2 regions of the Streptosporangium brasiliense genome follow, and region 1 is predicted to be linked to the other one. Evidence: riboswitches for the same ligand, from Rfam matches in the RefSeq annotation. Region 1 holds a riboswitch; the other holds the start of a gene.
What was found. A riboswitch is a leader RNA that binds a small molecule or an ion and turns the genes downstream of it on or off. The one in region 1 is predicted to bind cobalamin.
Positions count from the first base shown of each region.

Region 2: linked by a shared signal. The riboswitch ahead of J2S55_RS31725 (ribonucleoside-diphosphate reductase subunit alpha) and the one ahead of cobN (cobaltochelatase subunit CobN) in region 1 are both predicted to bind cobalamin.

Region 1 covers NZ_JAUSRB010000002.1:5,783,984-5,791,880, reverse strand. Annotated here, with positions in the region: gene J2S55_RS34985 (TetR/AcrR family transcriptional regulator) at 1-187, shown strand, start outside; gene cobN (cobaltochelatase subunit CobN) at 311-3,934, opposite strand; cobalamin riboswitch at 4,049-4,237, opposite strand; gene cobG (precorrin-3B synthase) at 4,261-5,592, shown strand; gene J2S55_RS34970 (precorrin-8X methylmutase) at 5,589-6,215, shown strand; gene J2S55_RS34965 (precorrin-2 C(20)-methyltransferase) at 6,212-7,741, shown strand; gene J2S55_RS34960 (cobalt-precorrin-6A reductase) at 7,729-7,897, opposite strand, start outside.
Region 2 covers NZ_JAUSRB010000002.1:5,063,800-5,071,696, forward strand. Annotated here, with positions in the region: gene J2S55_RS31710 (hypothetical protein) at 1-135, shown strand, start outside; gene glmS (glutamine--fructose-6-phosphate transaminase (isomerizing)) at 147-1,967, shown strand; gene J2S55_RS31720 (Bug family tripartite tricarboxylate transporter substrate binding protein) at 2,071-3,108, shown strand; cobalamin riboswitch at 3,107-3,306, shown strand; gene J2S55_RS31725 (ribonucleoside-diphosphate reductase subunit alpha) at 3,504-5,699, shown strand; gene J2S55_RS31730 (ribonucleotide-diphosphate reductase subunit beta) at 5,725-6,720, shown strand; gene J2S55_RS31735 (mechanosensitive ion channel family protein) at 6,781-7,836, shown strand.

The DNA.
Region 1 (7,897 bases):
GATGTGGGCGTGGCGCAAGCGGTTGACCACGCTCCTGCTCGGCCCCACTCCCTCCAACGCCGCGCGGATCCACACGACCGTGGCGCTCGGCGGCATGTCGGACTGCGTGGTGGAACACGCCGACCTTCCGTTCGACGAGGTCAAGGCCGCCGCCGTGGAAGCAGCGCTGACCGTCCTCGCCATCTGAGGACCACGGAGGGCGCGGCCGCCGGCCTCCCGACGCGCGGACCACTCCTCGCGGGCGGCCCTGACACGTCACCGGCGGGCGTCACCGGCGGGCGGGAGCGGCCGGAGAGCCGCCCCCGCGGGATCAGGCGCCGTCCTCCAGATCTCCCTCGGACTTGAGGTAGACCTCCTGGAGGCCGCGCAGGACGTCGGGGTCGGGATGCTCCCACATGCCCCGCTCCGCCGCCTCCAGCAGGCGCTCGGCGATGCCGTGCAGCGCCCACGGGTTGGACGTGGCCAGGAAGTCCTGGTTCTCCTGGTCCAGCACGTAGGTCGCGGCCAGTCTGTCGTACATCCAGTCGGCGACCACGCCGGTGGTGGCGTCGTAGCCGAACAGGTAGTCGACGGTGGCGGCGAGTTCGAAGGCTCCCTTGTAGCCGTGCCTGCGCATGGCGGCCAGCCAGCGGGGGTTGACGACCCGGGCGCGGAAGATCCTGGAGGTCTCCTCCGACAGGCTCCGGGTGCGGACCGCGTCCGGGCGGGTGCTGTCGCCGATGTAGGCGGCCGGCGCCTTCCCGGTCAGGGCGCGGACGGTGGCGATCATGCCGCCGTGATACTGGAAGTAGTCGTCGGAGTCGGCGATGTCGTGCTCGCGGGTGTCGACGTTCTTGGCCGCCACCGCGATCCGCCGGTAGGCCGCCTCCATGTCCTGCCTGGCGGGCACCCCGTCGACACCCCGGCCGTAGGCGAAGCCGCCCCACACCGCGTAGACCTCGGCGAGGTCGGCGTCGTCGCGCCAGTTGCGGCTGTCGATGAGCGGCAGCAGCCCAGCGCCGTAGGCCCCGGGCCGGGACCCGAAGATCCGCATGGTGGCCCTGCGCTCGTCGCCGTGGACCTCCCGGTCGGCCAGCACGTGCGCCCGGACGTAGTTGAGCTCCGCGGGCTCCTCCAGCCCGGCGGCCAGCCGTACCGCGTCGTCCAGCAGGGCCACCACGTGCGGGAACGCGTCCCGGAAGAAGCCGCTGATCCGGACCGTGACGTCCACCCGCGGACGGCCGAGCTCCGCCGCGGGGATCGCCTCCAGCCCGGTGACCCGCCGGGACGCCTCGTCCCACACGGGCCGCACGCCGAGCAGGGCCAGCACCTCGGCCACGTCGTCCCCGGCGGTGCGCATGGCGCTGGTCCCCCACACCGACAGCCCGACCGAGCGCGGCCAGTCGCCGGTGTCGGCCCGGTAGCGCTCCAGGAGGGAGTCGGCCATCGCCTGCCCGGTCTCCCAGGCGAGCCTGCTCGGCACCGCCTTGGGGTCGACCGAGTAGAAGTTCCGGCCGGTGGGGAGCACGTTGATCAGCCCGCGCAGCGGCGACCCGCTCGGCCCGGCCGGGACGTAGCCGCCGTCGAGGGCGTGCAGGATCGCGTCGATCTCGTCGGTGGTCCGCGCCAGCCGGGGCACGACCTCGGCGGCCGCGAACCGCAGGATCCGCTCCACCAGCCCGGAGTCGGCCGTGGTGGCCTGAGCCGGGGAAGGGGCCGCGCCCAGGACGGCGGCGGTCGCCTCGCCGGCGGCGGCCGGGTCCCAGTCCCGCTCCTCCATGGCCTCGACCAGCGCCCGGGCGAGGGTCTCGGCTCCGTCCGTGCCGATCCGGCCGGCCGTGCCCTCCTCGGTCAGGCCCAGCGCCTCGCGGAGCCCGGGGAGGGCCTCCGCGCCCGCCCACATCTGGCGGGCCCGGAGCATCGCGAGCACCAGGTCGACGCGGGTCCCGCCCTCCGGGGCGGCGCCCAGCACGTGGAGGCCGTCACGGATCTGGACGTCCTTGACCTCGCACAGCCAGCCGTCGACGTGCAGCAGGAAGTCGTCGAACTCGGCGTCGTGCGGGCGGTCCTCGATGCCCAGGTCGTGGTCGAGCCGGGCGGCCTGGATCAGGGTCCAGATCTGGGCGCGGATCGCGGGGAGCTTCGCCGGGTCCATCGCGGCGATGGAGGCGTGCTCGTCGAGAAGCTGCTCCAGCCGGGCCATGTCACCGTAGGTGTCGGCGCGGGCCATCGGCGGGACGAGGTGGTCGACCAGGGTGGCGTGAGCGCGGCGCTTGGCCTGGGTGCCCTCGCCGGGGTCGTTGACCAGGAAGGGATAGATCAGCGGCAGGTCGCCGAGCGCGGCGTCGGGGCCGCAGGAGGCCGACAGCCCGGCCGACTTGCCGGGCAGCCACTCCAGGTTGCCGTGCTTGCCCACGTGCACCACGGCGTGCGCGCCGAAGCCGTCGGCCAGCCACCGGTAGGCCGCCAGGTAGTGGTGGCTGGGCGGCAGGTCGGGGTCATGGTAGATCGCGATGGGGTTCTCGCCGAAGCCGCGCGGCGGCTGCACCATGACCACGACGTTCCCGGCGCGCAGCGCGGCCAGCACGATCTCGCCGTCCGGGTCGTGCGAGCTGTCCACGAACAGCTCGCCCGGCGCGGGCCCCCAGTGCTCCTCCATCCCGGCGCGCAGGTCCGCCGGGAGCGTGCCGTACCACTCGGCGTACCGGCCCGCCGCGATGCGCACCGGGTTGCCGGCGAGCCGCTCCTCGGTGAGCCAGTCGGGGTCCTGCCCGCCGGCCGCGATCAGCGCGTGGATCAGCGCGTCGCCGTCCTGCTCGGTCACGCCCGGCAGTTCGCCCTCGGCGCCGATGTCGTAGCCCCGCTCACGCATCACCGCCAGCAGCCGCACCAGGCTCGCCGGGGTGTCCAGGCCGACGGCGTTGCCGATCCGGGAGTGCTTGGTGGGATAGGCCGACAGCATCAGCACGATCCGCCGCTCACCGGCCGGGATGTGCCGGAGCGCGGCGTGCCGTACCGCGATGCCGGCCACCCGGGAGGCCCGCTCCGGGTCGGCGACGTAGACGGTCAGCCCGTCGTCGTCGATCTCCTTGAAGGAGAAGGGCACCGTGATGATCCGGCCGTCGAACTCGGGGATCGCGACCTGGGTCGCCGCGTCGAGCGGGGACAGGCCGTCGTCGCTGTCCTCCCAGGTGGACCGGCTGCTCGTCAGGCACAGGCCCTGCAGGATCGGCACGTCCAGCCCGGCGAGCGCGCCGACGTCCCAGGCCTCGTCGTCGCCGCCGGCCGACGCGGTGGCCGGGCGGGTGCCGCCGGCCGCGAGCACGGTCACCACCAGGGCGTCCACCGTGCCGAGGACCTCCAGCAGGCCGGGCTCCGCGCTGCGCAGCGAGGCGCAGTAGACGGGCAGTGCCCGGCCTCCCGCGTCCTCCACCGCCGAGCAGAGGGTCTCCACGAACGCGGTGTTCCCGGCGACGTGGTGGGCCCGGTAGTAGAGCACGCCGATGACCGGCCCGTCCTCACGGCGGGCCACGCGCTCCAGCACCCCCCAGCCGGGGGTGGGGGCGGGCGCGGCGAACCCGTGCCCGGTCAGCAGCAGGGTGTCGGACAGGAACCGGTGGAGCTCGGTGAGATTGGCCGGGCCGCCGTGGGCGAGGTAGGCGTGCGCCTCGGCGCAGACCCCGCCGGGAACGGTGGACAGCTCCATCAGCTCGGCGTCGGGCGCCTGCTCACCGCCGAGCACGACGACGGGCCGGGGCCCGGCGAGCAGGGCGTCCAGGCCCTCCTCCCAGGCGCGGCGGCCGCCGAGCAGCCGGACCACCACCAGGTCGGCGCCGTCGAGAAGGGGCGGCAGGTCAGCCGCGGCGAGCCGGGCGGGGTTGCCCAGCCGGTAGCCGGCGCCGCTCGCGCGGGCGCTGAGCAGGTCGGTGTCGGAGGTCGAGAGCAGGAGGATCACGCGCCGCACCCCCGCGGAGGCGGCGTGGTACGGCTCGGCGGGGCCACGGGGTGGCCCGGGAACGGCGAAAAGCGCACAGGGCTTCCTCCCTCGGGGTCCTCGCCCCGGGTCGTCGTCGGCTACGACGGCTGGAGTCTCCTGGCTCCCGGATCGATGCTCCCCCCGGCCTTCCCGTCCGTCTCCGGACAGTGGCCTGAGTGGGGTTCGCTCCCCGGTCACAGTGGCGGGACCGCGCCGGTTTCACACCGGCTTCCTCCCTTGCCGTCGCCAACGATCAGACTACGGCAGCCCCGCTCATTGCAAGAAACTGGCTTAACATCCTCTCCGTGGTCATTGGCGACTTTTCCGGACGATCGCGACTCGACGCATGTCCCGGGGCGCTCCAGGTGCATGCCGCGGCCGACGGCGGCCTGGCGCGGATCCGCGTCCCCGGCGGCCGGCTGACGGCCTCCCAGCTGCGCGGACTCGCCGACGCGGCGGCCGTCCACGGGACCGGCGTCATCGAGCTGACCTCCCGTGCGAACGTCCAGGTGCGCGGGCTCGGCGAGGGGGACGGATTCGCGGCGCGCATGGCGGAGGCCGGGCTGCTGCCCTCGTCCACCCACGAACGGATCCGCAACGTCCTGGCCTCCCCGCTGACCGGCTGCGACGCGGAGGGGATCCTCGACGTCGGTCCGCTGGTCTCCGAGCTGGACCGGCGGCTGTGCGCCCGGCCGGGCCTGGCCGGCCTGCCGGGGCGGTTCCTGTTCGCCCTCGACGACGGCCGGGGGGACGTGGCCTGGCTCGGCCCCGACGCCGGGATGCTGCCGACCGGCCCGGAGGAGGCCGCCCTCGTCCTCGCGGGCGCCGACAGCGGCCTGCGCGTGCCGGTGACCTCGGCGGTCACCGCCCTGCTCGCCGCGGCCGAGGCGTTCCTGGCCGAGCTCGCCGCCCGGGGCGTGCATGCCTGGCGGATCGGTGAGCTGCCCGGCGGCGCGGAGCCGGTCGCGGCCCGGGTCCGCGCCACCCTGGAGACCGGAGGGGCCGGCCCGGTACGGCTCCGCCCGCCCGCGGAACGCGTCCGGACCCCGCCGCCGGCCGTGGCGGGGGGACCGGTGGGAGCCGTCCGGCAGCCCGGCGGGCGGGTGGCCCTGGGCGTCGCGGTGCCGCTGGGCCGGCTGACCCCTGCCCAGGCGGAGCTCCTGGCCGGCCTGGCCTCCGCCGACGGGGTACGGCTGACGCCGTGGCGGGGCGTGGTCCTGCCCGGTCTGGCCCGCGTGGACCTCCCCCGGGCAGTCGCCCGGCTGACGGAGGCCGGCCTGGTCACCGACCCCGACTCCCCGTGGATCGGCGTGACGGCCTGCACCGGCCGCCCCGGCTGCGCCAAATCCCTGGCCGACGTGCAGGCCGACGCGGCCCGCGCCACCGTGCCCGCCGGGGACGGGGCCGCCGGGACGCCGGGGACGGTCGCCCCCCGTGCGGCGGACCGGCCGCGCACCGGTACGCTCCCCGTGCACTGGGCGGGCTGCGACAGGCGCTGCGGTCGCCCCCGGGGGCGGGTCGCGGACGTGGTCGCCACCGGCGACGGCTACCGCGTGAACCTCAACGGCCGGAGCCTGAACTGTACGGACATCGAAGAGACCACGGCCGCGGTGACGGCCGCCAGAGGGGGATCGTGACCGACTACGTCCGCGACGGCGCGGAGATCTACCGCCGCTCCTTCGCCACCATCCGCGCCGAGACGGATCTGAGCGGCCTGCCCCCGGACGTCGCCCAGGTGGCGGTCCGGATGATCCACGCCTGCGGGATGGTCGACCTGGTCGCCGACCTCGGCTGGTCGCCCGGCGTCGTGGCGTCGGCGCGCGCGGCCCTGCGGGCGGGCGCGCCGGTGCTGTGCGACGCGATGATGGTCGCCTCCGGGGTGACCCGCCGCCGCCTGCCCGCCGGCAACGAGGTGATCTGCACGCTGGGCGAGCCGGGCGTGCCGGAGCTCGCCGCACGGCTGGGCACCACCCGCAGCGCCGCCGCGCTGGAGCTGTGGCGCGACCGGCTGGAGGGCTCCGTGGTCGCGATCGGGAACGCGCCGACCGCGCTGTTCCGGCTGCTGGAGATGGTCGAGGAGGGCGCCGGCCGGCCGGCCGCCGTGCTCGGGATCCCGGTCGGCTTCATCGGCGCCGCCGAGTCCAAGCAGGCCCTCGCCGAGCACCCGGCGGGTCTGGAACACCTGGTCGTGCACGGCCGCCGGGGTGGGAGTGCGATGACCGCGGCCGCGGTCAACGCGATCGCGAGTGAGGACGAATGAACGACATGGTGACCGGACGGCTCTGGGGTGTGGGACTCGGACCCGGGGATCCGGAGCTGGTGACCGTCAAGGCCGCCCGCCTCCTCGGCGAGGCCGACGTGATCGCCTTCCACAGCGCCCGCCACGGCCGGAGCATCGCCCGCTCGGTGGCCGCGCCGTACCTGCGCGCGGGCCAGATCGAGGAAGCGCTGATCTACCCGCTCACCACGGAGACCACCGACCATCCCGGCGGCTACCAGGGCGCCATCGACGACTTCTACGCCGACTGCGCGCTGCGGCTGGCCGCCCACCTGGACGCCGGCCGTGACGTGGTGGTGCTGTGCGAGGGCGACCCGCTCTTCTACGGCTCCTACATGCACATGCACAAGCGTCTGTCCCACCGCTACGTCACCGAGGTGGTCCCCGGTGTGACCTCCGTGAGCGGCGCCGCCGCGGTCCTCGGACGGCCGCTGGTCGAGCGGGACGAGACGCTGACCGTGCTGCCCGGGACGCTCCCCGCCGAGGTCCTCGCCGAGCGCCTGGCCGCCACCGACTCGGCCGCGGTCCTCAAGCTCGGCCGGACCTTCACCAAGGTGCGCGACGCGCTGACCCGGGCCGGCCGCCTCGACGAGGCCTGGTACGTGGAACGCGCCACCACCGGCGGCCAGCGCCTGGCCCCGCTCGCCGAGGTGGACCCGGACAGCGTGCCGTACTTCTCGCTGGCGCTGATCCCGAGCCCGGTCAACGCGGCGCAGGCCGGGCCGGTGCGGCAGGCGGAGCCCGCGGCCCCGGCCGGCGGCCCCGGTGAGGTGGTCGTGGTCGGCCTCGGCCCGGCCGGCCGGCCGTGGCTGACCCCGGAGGCGCAGGACGCCCTGGCCGTGGCCGACGAGCTCGTCGGCTACGGCCCCTACCTGGACCGGGTCCCGCCGAACCCGCGTCAGCGCCGCCACCCCACGGACAACCGGGTGGAGGCCGAGCGGGCCGCGCACGCGCTGGAGCTGGCCGCGGCCGGATCCCGGGTGGCCGTGGTCTCCTCGGGCGACCCGGGGGTGTTCGCGATGGCCAGCGCGGTGCTGGAGGTGGCCTGCGAGCCCCGGTACGCGGACGTCCCGGTGCGGGTGCTGCCGGGCCTGACCGCCGCGCACGCGGTGGCGAGCCGGGCGGGCGCGCCGCTCGGCCACGACTACTGCGTGCTGTCGCTGTCGGACCTGCTCAAGCCATGGGAGGTCGTCGCCGGGCGGATCACCGCCGCCGCGAAGGCCGACCTGGTCCTGGCGATCTACAACCCCGCGTCCAAGAGCCGCACCTGGCAGGTGGCCGCCGCGCGGGACCTGCTGCTGGAACACCGCGCGGCGCAGACACCCGTGGTCATCGGCCGTGACGTCGGCGGGGCCGGGGAGAGCGTGACCGTCACCACGCTCGCCGACCTCGACCCGGCCATGGTCGACATGCGCTGCCTGCTGCTGGTGGGGTCCTCCACCACCCGGGTGGCCGAGCGGGGCGACGGCGGCCGGGTGGTGTTCACCCCCCGCCGTTACCCGGCGTGACCGGCGCGACCCGCCGCGCTCTCCAGCCAGGCGAGCGCCGCCTCCACCGTCTCCGCGGCGGGGACGCCCCCGGGAGGCGGCGGCCGCCGTACGATCACGACCGGGAGCCCGAGCTCCCGGGCGGCGAGCAGCTTGGCCGTGGTCATCTCGCCGCCG
Region 2 (7,897 bases), 720 kb from region 1:
CGCCACGGCGAGCTCAAGGCCAAAGGGCTGGTCAACGACGAGATCTTCCCCCGGATCGCCGCCGAGATCACCTCCCGCCGTGTCGCGGCACCTGAACTCTCCCTGCGCCAGTTGCGCCGGATCGTCTACGGGTAAGGATCGGTCAAATGTGCGGAATCGTGGCTTATGTGGGACCAAAGGACGCGGCGCCGATCCTGCTGGAGGGCCTGCAGCGCCTTGAGTACCGGGGCTACGACTCGGCCGGCGTGGTGGTCTCCAACAAGGGCCTGAAGATGCGCAAGGTCAAGGGCCGGGTGGCCGACCTGGCGGCGGCCGTGCCGGCGCGGTTCAAGGGCACCCTGGGCATCGGGCACACCCGCTGGGCCACCCACGGCGCGCCCAGCGACGTCAACGCCCACCCCCACCTGTCCACCGACGAGCGCATCGCGGTAGTGCACAACGGCATCATCGAGAACGCCGACGAGCTGCGCGCCAAGCTGGAGGCCGACGGTGTGGTCTTCCTGTCCGAGACCGACACCGAGGTGCTGGCGCACCTGATCGCCCGGACCGTCGGGGAGACCGACTCGCTGGAGGAGGCGGTCCGGCTGGCGCTCAAGCGGATCGTCGGCACCTACGGCATCGCGGTGATCGACGCCCAGCGGCCCGGCGAGGTGGTGGTGGCCCGCAACGGCAGCCCGATCGTGCTGGGCATCGGCGAGAAGGAGATGTTCGCCGCCTCCGACGTGGCCGCGCTGGTCCGCTACACCCGCCAGGTGGTCCACCTGGAGGACGGGGAGCTGGCGGTGCTGAAGGCCGACGGCTTCCACACCTTCGCCAGCGACGCGCGCGAGACGGCCAAGGAGCCGCTGACCGTCGACTGGGAGGCCGGGCACTACGACACCGGCGGCTACGAGCACTACCTGCTCAAGGAGATCTCCGAGCAGCCCGACACCGTGGCCCGGACGCTGCGCGGACGGCTGGACGACCGCTTCCACATCGCCCACCTGGGCGGCCTCAACATGGACGCGCGCGAGACCCGGTCGTTCCGCCGGGTGAAGATCATCGGCTGTGGCTCTGCCTACTACTCGGGCCAGATCGGCGCCCAGCTCATCGAGGAGCTGGCCCGGATCCCGGCCGACGCCGAGCCGGCCAGCGAGTTCCGCTACCGCAGCCCGGTCGTGGAGCCCGACACCCTGTACGTGGCGATCAGCCAGTCGGGGGAGACCTACGACACCCTCGCCGCCGTCCAGGAGCTCAAGCGCAAGGGCGGCCGGGTGCTCGGCATCGTCAACACCGTCGGCAGCGCCATCGCCCGCGAGTGCGACGGCGGCGTCTACCTGCACGCCGGTCCCGAGGTCTCGGTGGCCAGCACCAAGGCGTTCACCTCGACCGCGGTGGCCTTCGCGCTGCTGGCGCTCCACCTGGGCCGGGTGCGCGACCTGTCCCCGGCCGACGGCCGCCGCATCTGCGAGGGCCTGCGCCGGCTGCCCGGCCAGATCAAGGAGATCCTCGCGCTGGAGCCGCAGATCAAGGAGCTGGCGCGCAAGTACGCCGACTCGCCGAGCATGATGTTCGTCGGCCGGGTCCGGGGCTACCCGGTGGCCCGCGAGGGCGCGCAGAAGCTCAAGGAGATCTCCTACGTGCACGCCGAGGCCTACCCGGCCAGCGAGCTCAAGCACGGGCCGCTGGCCCTGATCGGCCCGGAGATGCCGACCGTGGCGATCGTCCCCGACGACGAGCTGCTGGACAAGAACCTCACCACGCTCGGCGAGATCCGCGCGCGCGGCGGTCGGGTGCTCATGGTCGGTCACCGTACGGCCGACCCCAAGCTGGCCGACGACTGCGTCGTGGTGCCCAGGAACGAGACGGAGCTGGACCCGATCCTGCTGTCGATCCCGCTCCAGCTCCTGGCCTACCACGCGGCCGTGGCGCTGGAGCGGGATGTGGACAAGCCTCGCAACCTGGCCAAGAGCGTCACGGTGGAGTAGAGCCCCCTTGAGCTGCCTGATGGCAGTAAGACCCCCCAATGTGTGACACAAAGTGACGTGTCTGTAACCTGAAGTATTGGGGGGTCTGGGGGAAGGGGCGCTTATGTACCGTAGGCGGTTCTTCGCGCTCGCCCTGGGGGTCATGGTCGCCGGCGGCTGCGGTGGCTGCGGCGGGGCGGCGGACCCCCGCGTGCCGCTGGCGGGACGGCTGACCGTCATCGCGCCCGCCGCCCGCGGGCAGGGCTGGGACCGGGCCGCCCGCGCGCTGGCCGCGGTGCTGACCGGCGACGGGCTGGCGCGGAAGGTCGAGGTGGGCAACTACCCGGGCAGCCTGGGCGCCGCCGCGCTGGGGGCGTTCGCCGCCGCCCACGACCCGTTCACGTACGCGGGCAGGCTGCTGCTCACCGGGATGCCGATGGTGGCCGGCGCGGAGATCGCCAACACCGCCTCCGTGGTGGAGTCCACCACCCCCCTGGCCCGCCTGGTCGGCGACTGGGCGGCCCTGGTCGTCCCGGAGAACTCCCGCCTGCGCACCTTCGAGAACCTCGCCGCGGTGCTCCGCCGCGACCCGGCCGGGCTGACGGTGGGCGGCCGGATGGAGGGCGGCTCCGACCACGTGCTCTACGGCATGATCGGCAAATGCCTGGGGGTGGACACCCGGCTGCTGGACTACGCCGGCTACTCCAGCGGGGCCGAGGGCGTGCACGCCCTCCACGACGGCAGGGTGGCCGCGCTGCTGGGCTCCGCCCGCTCCTTCGTGCCCGAGATCGCCGAGGGCCGGCTGCGGCCGCTGGTGGTCTCCTCCGCCGAGCGGATCGACGGGATCGACGCCCCGACGCTGATGGAGCTGGACGTCCGGCTGGAGTACACCGACTGGTGCGGCGTGCTCGGCCCCCGCGGCATGAGCTCCGACGACAGGGACGTGGCCGTCGCCCTGTGCGACCGCGTCGACGCCTCGTCCCGCTGGCGGGCGATCTGCGCGGCCAACGGCTGGAACCGGGTCTATCTGAGCGGGGACGACTTCCGCCAGTGGCTCGTCACGGAGACGCGCCGGACCCGGGAAGTGCTCGACGAGCTCGGACTGCTGAGCACCATCGGCACAAGCTGTTGGGGTAGTTGCGTCCGGCAGCACTACATGTAGGATCCTGCTCGTTGCTGGTTCGCCCCTCTGGGGGTGAGGCAAGAGGGAACCCGGTGAGATTCCGGGACTGCCCCGCAGCGGTGAACGGGAACGAAAGCCGTCATGGAGCACTGGGCGCACCTGCCTGGGAAGCGACGGCCGGTAGGCATGCGCCAGACGCCCGTGAGTCCGAAGACCTGCCGGCGACGTGTGGAGAGGGAGCCGAGCCGGGCACCGAGGGACGCGTGGAGCGGCCCGGAGCGTGCCGGGTGAGGCGGACCCGACCACGGAGATCGTTCAGGGCCTCGAGGGAGGGCCCGCGTGATGAGGCGTCCGGCGTGCCCGGGGCCGTTCTCTGCGCGTGCGCCCTTCCGGCGAGAGCCGTACGGGGAATTCGAGCGCGCGAGGGGTAGCACGTGACACAGACCTTGGTCGACGTCGCCAAGGAGACCGGCAACGGCCCGGTCGACCGCCGGCTGGCCATCGAGGAGGCCGCCGCCCGGGTGATCGCCGACCCGGAGAACTCCAAGATCGCCGCTGGGCTGCTGGCGGAGCTGATCGCCGAGGAGGCCGCCGGGCACGGCGTCCGGACCTTCTCCGAGTCCGTCGCCGCGACCCACGCGGCCGGGCTGATCCAGGACGGGCTGGCCGCCTTCGTGGCCGCCAACGCCGCGGCGCTGGACGCGCTGGTGGACGGGGCGGCCGACGGCCGGTTCGAATACTTCGGGCTGCGCACGGTCTACGACCGCTACCTGCTGCGCCACCCGCAGACCCGCAAGGTCCTGGAGCGCCCGCAGCACTTCTTCCTCCGGGTGGCCTGCGGCCTGTCGGAGACGGTGGAGGAGGCCGGCGAGCTCTACGCGCTCATGTCCACCCTGTCCTACCTGCCGAGCTCGCCCACCCTGTTCAACTCCGGCTCGCGCAGGCCCCAGCTGTCGTCCTGCTTCCTGCTCGACTCGCCCCGTGACGAGCTGGAGGCGATCTACGAGCGCTACGGGCAGGTCGCGCGGCTGTCGAAGTACGCCGGCGGGATCGGCATCTCCTGGACCCGGGTCCGCTCGCGGGGCTCGCTGATCCGGGGCACCAACGGCCACTCCAACGGCATCGTGCCGTGGCTGCGCACGCTGGACTCCAGCGTCGCCGCGGTCAACCAGGGCGGCCGCCGCAAGGGCGCGGCCTGCGTCTACCTGGAGACCTGGCACGCCGACATCGAGGAGTTCCTCGAACTGCGCGACAACACCGGCGAGGAGGCCCGCCGCACGCACAACCTGAACCTGGCCAACTGGATCCCCGACGAGTTCATGCGCCGGGTCGAGGCCGACGGCATGTGGTCGCTGTTCGACCCCAAGGAGGTCCCGCACCTCACCGACCTGTACGGCGCCGCCTTCGACGAGGCCTACCGGGCCGCCGAGGCCGAGGGCCGCTCCGTCAAGCAGATCCCGGCCCGGTCCCTGTACGGCCGGATGATGCGCACCCTGGCCCAGACCGGCAACGGCTGGATGACCTTCAAGGACGCCGCCAACCGGACCTCCAACCAGACGGCCCGCCCGGAGAACGTCATCCACCTGTCGAACCTCTGCACCGAGATCCTGGAGGTCACCAACGACGCCGAGACGGCCGTCTGCAACCTGGGCTCGATCAATCTCGCCGCCCACCTGGACGGCCAGGACGTCGACTGGCCGCGGCTGCGCCGGACCGTCCGCACCGCCGTGCGGTTCCTGGACCGGACCATCGACCTGGGCTTCTACCCGACCCCGGAGGCCGAGGCGGCCAACCGGAAGTGGCGGCCGATCGGCCTGGGCGTGATGGGCCTGGCGGATGTGTTCTTCACGCTGCGGCTGCCGTTCGACTCCCCGCAGGCGCTGGAGCTGTCCACCCGCATCTCCGAGGAGATCGCGCTGGCCGCCTACGGCACCTCCGCGGACCTGGCCGTCGAGCGGGGCCGCCACCCCTCCTACGACGAGACCAGGGCCGCCGGCGGCGTGCTCCACCCCGACCACTACGGGGCCGGCGGCTCGCCGGAGTGGACGCGCCTCAGGGAGCGGATCGCCGAGTCCGGCCTCCGCAACTCGTTGATGATCGCGATCGCGCCCACGGCCACCATCGCCTCCATCGCGGGCTGCTACGAGTGCATCGAGCCCCAGGTCTCCAACGTCTTCAAGCGCGAGACCCTGTCGGGAGAGTTCCTCCAGGTCAACCGCTATCTGGTCCGTGACCTGCAGGCCCGGGGCCGGTGGACCCCGCAGATCCGGGACGCGATCAAGCGGGCCGACGGCTCCGTCCAGGACGTCCCCGGCATGCCCGACGACCTCAAGGCGCTCTACCGGACCGCCTGGGAGCTGCCGCAGAAGGCGCTGATCGACCTGGCCGCGGCGCGCACGCCGTACATCGACCAGTCGCAGTCGCTGAACCTGTTCATGGCCACGCCGACCATCGGCAAGCTCTCCTCGATGTACGCCTACGCGTGGAAGTCCGGCCTCAAGACCACCTACTACCTGCGCTCCCGGCCGGCGACCCGGATCGCGCAGACCACCGTGGCCCAGGCCGCGCCCGACGCGGAGGCCGTCGCGTGCTCGCTGGAGAACCCCGAGTACTGCGAAGCCTGCCAGTAGCCACCTCCCCGAAAGGCACTCCCTGATGCTGCTCGACCCTGGCATGGACCTCACCCTGAGGCCCATGCGCTACCCGGAGTTCTACGAGCGCTACCGGGCCGCGATCCGCAACACCTGGACCGTCGAGGAGGTGGACCTCAACTCCGACCTGGCGGACCTGGCGAAGATGACGCCGGAGGAGCGCCACCTGATCAACCGCCTCGTCGCGTTCTTCGCGACCGGCGACTCGATCGTGGCCAACAACCTGGTGCTCAACCTCTACCAGCACGTCAACGCGCCCGAGGCGCGCCTGTATCTCAGCAGGCAGCTCTTCGAGGAGGCGGTGCACGTCCAGTTCTACCTGACCCTGCTGGACACCTACCTGCCCGACCACGACGAGCGGGTCAAGGCCTTCGCCGCGGTCGAGCACATCCCCTCGATCCGGGACAAGGCCGAGTTCTGCTTCCGGTGGATCGACTCGCTCGGCGGGCTCGACAGGCTGGAGTCGCAGGACGACCGGCGGGCGTTCCTGCTCAACCTGATCTGCTTCGCCGCGTGCATCGAGGGGCTGTTCTTCTACGGCGCCTTCGCCTATGTCTACTGGTTCCGCTCCAGGGGCCTGCTGGGCGGCCTGGCCACCGGGACGAACTGGGTCTTCCGCGACGAGTCCATGCACATGGAGTTCGCCTTCAGCGTGGTGGACACCGTGCGGGCCGAGGAGCCGGAGCTGTTCGACGACAAGCTCGGCGCGCAGGTCACCCAGATGATCGAGGAGGCGGTGGAGGCCGAGCTCGCCTTCGCGGCCGACCTGTGCGGCGACGGCCTGTCCGGGATGAGCGTGGGCCAGATGCGGCAGTACCTGGAGTACGTGGCCGACCAGCGCCTGGTCCGGCTCCGGCTCCCCGTCCGGTACGGCACCGCCAACCCGTTCGCGTTCATGGAGTTGCAGGACGTGCAGGAGTTGGCCAACTTCTTCGAACGGCGTGTCTCTGCCTATCAGGTAGCCGTTGAGGGGAATGTGACTTTCGACGAGGCGTTCTGATTACACGATGGATCCCCGGGCACGCCGTCTGGTAACGGACGACAAAGGGGGACGCCGTCAGTGTCCAGATGGATCATCCTGCTCGGTTCCATGCTGGCCGCCGCCGCGTGTGTGGAGATGGTGCGGCGGGCACTGAGATGGAGGTTGATCGGGGAGAAGTGGGTTCTCGCCGCTCCGCTCGTGCGCCGCTGCACCTGGCCCGGGTTCGCCACGGCGGTCGTGGTGACCGCCAACACGCTCTACCGGCCGAGCATGGCCGAGGGGCAGGTCGGCGGAGTGATCGACCAGATGCTCAGCCTGGCCATGATCGGATGCGTCACCTGGCTGGTCATCCAGGCCGCCTACGCGGTCACCGACGTGGTCCTGGAGCGCCTGGTCGTCGTCCAGGGCGAGCGCAACCGGCGGGCCCGCCGGATCCGCACCCAGATCACCCTGGTCCGCCGGGTGGCCACGGCGGTGGTCGTCGTGCTGGCGATGGGCGCGATGCTCTTCACCTTCCCGCAGGTGCGCGCGCTCGGCGCCGGACTGCTGGCCTCGGCCGGCATCGCCGGCGTGGTCGTCGGCGTCGCGGCCCAGTCCACCCTGGGCAACCTGCTCGCCGGGCTGCAACTGGCCTTCAGCGACGCGCTCCGGCTGGACGACGTCGTCGTGGTCGAGGACGAGTGGGGCCGGATCGAGGAGCTCACCCTCACCTACGTGGTGCTGCGCCTGTGGGACGAGCGCAGGCTGGTGCTGCCGGTCTCCTACTTCACGACCAACCCGTTCGAGAACTGGACCCGGCACGGCAGCCGGGTGATCGGTGCGGTGATCCTCCGCCTGGACTGGTCGGTCCCGGTGGAGGAGTTGCGCGCCGAGCTCTACCGTGCCCTGCGCGAGCACCCGCTCTGGGACCAGAAGGACTGGGTCCTCCAGGTCGTCGACACCCTCCCCGGCGGGCTGCTGGAGCTGCGCGCCCTGATGAGCGCCGCCGACTCGCCCAGCGCCTGGGACCTCAAGTGCGACATCCGCGAGCACATGGTGAAGTTCGTCCGGGAGAAATACCCCGAGTCGATGCCCCGCTTCCGGGTGGTGGAGCAGCGCGAGCCGCTGTCCGGACTCGGGCTGGGGGAGCACTGAGGCCCGTCCGGCTCGACCGCCCCCTCGACGTCGCCGGGGCCGGCACCGCCAACGGGAGCAA